One region of the Maridesulfovibrio zosterae DSM 11974 genome, then DNA from elsewhere that is predicted to be linked to it. Evidence: predicted binding sites of a transcription regulator. Region 1 holds the regulator's gene; the other holds the start of a gene.
The links. The regulator sigma-54, encoded in region 1, starts transcription at its own class of promoters, with help from an activator protein. The targets are predictions, from matches to a motif close to CTGGCACGGNNNNTGCTT.
Positions count from the first base shown of each region.

Region 2: H589_RS20440 (YeiH family protein) is a predicted target of sigma-54. The motif match lies at 1,946-1,963, and genes of this name have one in related genera.

Region 1 is NZ_AUDC01000016.1:6,972-10,165, forward strand. It holds gene H589_RS0110165 (PTS sugar transporter subunit IIA) at 1-336, opposite strand, end outside; gene hpf (ribosome hibernation-promoting factor, HPF/YfiA family) at 340-879, opposite strand; gene rpoN (RNA polymerase factor sigma-54) at 929-2,344, opposite strand; gene lptB (LPS export ABC transporter ATP-binding protein) at 2,680-3,194, opposite strand, start outside.
Region 2 is NZ_AUDC01000019.1:31,303-34,496, reverse strand. It holds gene H589_RS0111175 (c-type heme family protein) at 1-1,744, opposite strand, end outside; gene H589_RS20440 (YeiH family protein) at 2,010-3,194, shown strand, end outside.

The sequences.
Region 1 (3,194 bases):
AGTTCCGGCTCCCTGTTCAGGAGCCAGAACCATAAAAAATATTTTGCACTGTTTCATGTCCAACGAGTCAAAATCGACACCATCAGCAGATCTGCCGACAATTACAACAATTTCTTCAAGACATTCCAGTTTTCCGTGGGGGATGGCTATGCCATCCCCTATACCGGTTGTTCCAAGTTTTTCACGATCAATCAGGACCCGCATGGCTTCATCCACGTCAATTTCAAGACCTGTGCCTTCAAGAGCGGAAACCATTTCCTTTAGAACTTCAGCCTTTTCAGAGCTTTGCAGTTCATAAATAACCAGATCCTTTACCAGATTATCACTTATATTCATCAGTTAGTATCCCGGGTCAATCAAACCGAAGTCGCCGTTATTACGACGGTATATTACATTAATAGCTTCGTTATCCGCATTTCTGAAAACAAGGAACTCATGATCAAGAGACTGGAGCTGCTCAGCAGCTTCATCAATACTCATGGGCTTAGGCACAAAGGAATCTGATTCAACAATTACAGGTTCTCTGTAAACGTCTTCTTCCGCATAGCTCAAAACGTCCATACGAGCAGGAATATCTTCCTTACGTCTATGACTCCTCATCTTTTCACGTGCGCGGCGAAGCTGGGCTTCGAGCTTGTCCAGAACCATATCCACGGTGGAATACATGTCCTCGGACACCTCATATGCAGAGATCTGCAAATGATCAGAGCTCAACACAACTTCTGCAACATGCCTGAACTTCTCCACTGAAAGATTCACCTGCATTTCAGTGTTATCAGGGTTTGTTACAAACTTGACAAGCTTGGAGAATCGAGTGTTTGCATATTCCTTCAGATGTTCAGATGCGTCGAAGTTCTTAAAGGTAAATACAATGTTCATAAAGAGCCTCCTTCGTAATGGGTGAATATGCTTGTTCTCCGGACTTACATTAGAAAACCTTTTTCCTCTTGGACGAGGACAGGATTCCCATTGCAGTCCTGTACTTGGCTACAGTCCTTCTCGCGATGTTGACTTCAAGCTGCTGTTTAAGCAATTCAGCAATTTTTTCGTCACTGATGGGTTTCTTACTGTTTTCTTCACTGATCAATTTTTTGATCGTTGCTTTTACAGATTCAGAACCGACCTGAGAACCATCATCAAGACCGAGAGCACTGTTAAAGAAAAATTTAAGTTCAAAGATCCCGTGAGGTGTCGACACATACTTATTTGTAGTGATGCGGCTCACCGTAGATTCATGCATCTCAATATCTTCGGCAACCTCCTTCAAAATAAGCGGTTTTAACTTTGTAACACCTTCTGAAAAAAAACCTCGTTGAAATCTTACTATGGATTCCAGGACCTTATACAGGGTTCTCTGCCTCTGATACAGGCTCTTCATGAGCCACTGCGCCGAGCGCATCTTTTCCTGAAAATATTCCTTATCCTCTCCCTTAGTGGATGCCAGTGTCTCCACATAAAATGCATTCATCTGCAACTTTGGAAGACCGTCTTCGTTTAAAACTATGACAAAATCACCATCATATTCATAAACATAAGCATCAGGGCTGACATAGAAAGAGTCTCCGCCTGAAAAACTTGCTCCGGGTAAAGGATCAAGTATCTGCATCAAGTCAAGATAACTCTTTAAATCTTCCATACTAAGCTTGAATTTACGGGCCAGAGGCTTATACCGCTTCTTTTCCAGATCATCCAGATGATCCCGTACAAGTGAGACCAGAATAGGATCATCATCAAGCTTAAGCACTTCCATTTGAATCAGTAAACATTCCTGAGGAGTACGTGCAGCCACCCCCACAGGGTCGAATCTTTGTATCCTATGCAGAACCTCTTCAACTTCTTCGATTTCAGCATAACACGTTTCACAGACTTCTTCCAACTCAATCCTTAAAAAGCCACCTGAGCTAAGATTACCAATAATGCAGTCGCCAATGGCCACTTCCTTTTCAGTAAAATCAGATAAACACATCTGCCAGCTCAAATGTCCATCAAGAGAAGTTGACTTGGTCAATCGTGACTCAAAAGACATTCCGTCTTCAAATGCTTCTGATTCACGTGATGATGACTGCTTGGAAGTACTTGAAAACTCACCGAGATAATTTTCCCAGTCAGCATCTTTGGAAATCTGAGCATCTTCAGCTGTTGCTGTTCCGGCATCAGCATCAGGAGAATCAGTTCTTTCAGCTGCCTCTGCTTCCTCAAGGATCGGATTTTCCATTAGTTCCTGATGAACGGAATCAACTAACTCCAATCTGGAAAGCTGCAACAACTTGATTGCCTGCTGCAACTGAGGAGTCATCACCAGTTGCTGAGTAAGCTTTAATTGTTGTCTAAGTTCCAACCCCATAAATGTCCGCCACCTTCGTAATTTAATACAATATATTCAATTAGAAATAATTTTCGGCAAAAAAAACTAAGTCAGCCCTTTATAAATTTGCTCTTCACTACTCTATGGGCTTATCTAAAGTATGCCACACTACTTTGCAGCTTGCAACAAGTTGTACAGATTTATCTGTAATTACTGACTTTTTTAATTTACATTAAGACATATGAAAAAAGTGTACCAATGTTCTTCAAAACTGTAAATCAGCAATGACAAAATTAATAAAAACTAGCAAAAAAATGCCGAATTCCAACAGGAATCCGGCATTAAAAATATCCACATTTCTATAGCAGTGTAGCTTATAAACTGAAACTGTCACCCAGATAAAGACGTCTGGCTTTGGTATTCTTCACAATACTCTCAGGTGAACCGTTGAGAATAACCCTACCCTCGTATACCAGATAGGCCCGATCACAAATGGAGAGTGTCTCACGGACGTTATGGTCAGAAATAAGAATACCCAGCCCCATATCTTTAAGGCTGGAAATAATATCCTGAATATCAATTACCGCGATAGGGTCGATCCCAGCAAATGGTTCATCGAGAAGGATGAACTTGGGATTGTTGATCATAGCCCGAGCTATTTCCAAACGTCTCCTTTCGCCACCTGACAGATACATGGCTTTCTGGTCAGCCAGGCGAAGAATATTAAGCTGGTCAAGCAATTCATCAGCTCTCTTACCGACGGCTTTACCTGAAAGTCCGGTATGCTCGATAATAATTTCCAGATTTTTACGCACAGAAAGCTTTTTAAAAATAGAACTTTCCTGTGGCAGGTAACTGATTCCCTGACGGGCTCTCTCATGCAGAGGCA
Region 2 (3,194 bases), on a different contig from region 1:
CACTTTGCTGCATCCTGATCAGGATCTGTTTTTCCTGAGTAATATCCCTGATACAGATGACCCTGCGGCCTTGCTTTTTTTCTGACTCATCAATTGGAAATACACTCACAGAAAATGAACGCCCATCATCCGAGATAACCTTACAAGGCAGATTATCATGGCACCGTAAACCGGATTTACTGGAACATTTTTCAAGAACTGCCCCGTCAAGGAAAAGCCCTGCGCACTCAACATCAGAATTCACTCCGGAAAAAGACCCTGCAAGTCTTCTAGCTGCATCATTAGCAAGAATAATATTACAATTCCCATCCACAAAAAGAACAGGATCCCCCATACCTTCTACAATGGCCTGCAAAACATCCTTTTGATGCAGAAGATTTTTCAGAGCATTGATATTTTCCATAGCAATACCCATTTGCTGCCCTATAGCCCGCAAGACATCCTGATCCTGCTGAGTGACTTCAACAGTTTCATCCCAGGTCAAACAAAAAATACCTTCGGTAAGATTATCTGATGCTGAAACAGGTATAAATGCTCTGTTATTCTCAAATACAGGCTTTACCTCAGTAAGAATTTCTTTCCAGTTCGCTGGAAGTTCGGGCTTTGGTGCAACCTCTGGCCATGCAAAATAATTTTGAGATGCCACCATACAGATGAATACAGCACTCTCAGCATTAAATCTCTCAGCCAGTAATGGTAAAGCAAACTCCCACATTTCACGACGGGTGAAGCATTTGTTAAAGCCGTCCAATAAACAGACAAAAAGATCTACATCCGCCCTTCGTTCATAAACTTCTTTTTTCAACTCATCAGTACGAACTGCAACCATATTTTCCATATTTTCTGAATGTTCACGAAGCTGTTCCTGAGCTTCATGCAAATGCTCTCCAAGCTCTTCAATCCCTTGAATGACTTCATCGATCTCGTCACCATGTTCTATTTTATCTAGAACCTCAGATTTTGATTCATCACGTAGCAGCTTATGAAATTTTTTACTTAAATTTCTGATATTATCCATGATCAGGCGATTAAAGAAAAACTGTATTAAGAAAAACAGAATAAGTATCCCGCAACCATAGAAAAGAGCGTACCGAAATGTAGTTTTATTAATCTCGGCAACAGCTTTTTCTACGGGCACACCAACAATCATAAGTCCCCCGATAGAACCTTCTATATGCCCGAAACCACGCTTATCACCATAGCGACCAAGTAAAACAGCAGGTGAATCTTCAGGAACACCATGACAAGTCAGACATGATTTTTTAAAGAAAACAGGCCGCGCTTTAACAAAATATTCAACACTGCCTATCTTACGATATCCTGACCATGAATCTTGATCCAGATGCTTTCGAAAATAGCTGAGCATATCTTCTTCATCCTCATTAATCTCAAAAAGAGGATTACGGGCATTCTCAGCCACTCTTCGATAAAGAGATTCACTATTCTCAGGATTCGCCCGTTCCATAACTGCACGGGAAATATACGATGATGACATGGCTTCAATAATAAATTCATCAGCCGGTATCTCTGATCTGACTTTTGGTCGCAAAACTTCACGAACATACGACTGGACCGCCCCAACTTGATTAAAAATAAGGTCAGCCTTGCCTCTTACTTGAGAATCAAGCAACGAATTCAAATGAAAATACATTCCGAAAGCAAAGAAGAAGCCTATAGTCAGGACAATTCCCCCAACCCCCAGCAGAAACTTTATCTGTATTTTTTTAGGTCTTAAATAAGGCACTGAGCCTCCTGAAACTACTTTTTCAAGCTAATAATTTAAAAAAGAACAACCTACACTATTTAATCAGATAGTGACAAATCTAACGAATATCTCAGTACAAATGTATACCTGAGTATACCATGTGCAAACTGAAGTTTACACCACTCTTTTGTTTCAGAAACATAATATCGAATAATTTCAATATATTATTGTTTTTTAAATTTGGCACACTCATTGCCTTTACAGGATCAGTCATTTTTAAAAATTTTGAGAGGAGGATATTGGAATGGCTCAAGCCGGTTACGGACGTCCAAGCAATACACCTGTATGGATCATCAGTGCAATGATGGTAATATACGGGATGCTAGTTGCTTCAGGGACAATTACAGATTTATTGGCATCACTCAAGGTTCACAAGGCAGCTGACCTTATGGAAACCATGAGTTTCATCGGCGGCGGGTTAGGTCTTGCCACCGCAGTTCTTCGCAAAGCACGCTGGAACAGCAAACTCACAAACTTAGATACATTTGTTCTGGAAACAATCCCCGGAGTTTTGTTTATCGTTGCTTTGGCAATGGGTATCCGCTGGTTTGCGGAACCACTTGTCATTATGATGAGTAAATCTTTGGTACCTGTACTGGGTTTTAAGATACACAAAGTACTCAATCTGAACTATGTTGTTCTAGGTATTCTTGTGGGTATTATCATCACCAACAGCTGGGGTATCCCCAAATTCGCTGCAGCAGGTGTTAAAACTGCCCGCTTCGTACTGAAAATGGGTGTTATCCTGCTTGGTGCACGATACTCTTTCGCAGAACTAGCCAAACTAGGTATGGTATCTGTATGGCTTATCGGATTTTTCGTCCTGGGCACAGTTTTCTTTGTGCTTTTCCTCGGTAAGCTTTTCAACCAGCCCAAGACCATGACCGGTGTTCTTTCTGCAGGCATGGGTGTTTGCGGTGTTTCCGCAACAGTAGCTTGTGCTCCGGTTGTTAAAGCCAAATGTTCAGAAATGGCATACACCATCGGAACCATTCTTGGTTTCGGTATTTTATGCATGTTTGCATTCCCAACCATTGGTAAAATGGCAGGAATGAATCCAACTCAGTTCGGAGCATGGGCTGGAACCGGTATCCTGAACTCTGCTCAGGTTGCTGCAGCTTGTCTTGCTTTTGACTCAGTTGACATCAAGACTCTTAAAGTTGGTGAAATCTTCAACATCACCCGAGTCCTGTTCCTGCCAATAGTAGTACTGGTATTAGCAACATGGTTTGGTAAATCTGCAGGACAGAAGCTTTCCTTCAAAGAAGTTGTTGTTGACAAATTCCCAATCTTCATTCTCGGTTTTCTGCTTCTGTTCTTATGTTCTTCTTTTGGTATGTTCTCACCTGCGGACCATTACAAAGGTAAGTATCTGGACTTCAGTTACAATCAGCGTACCGAAATCACTCCTGAAGAGCGGGCTGTTCTT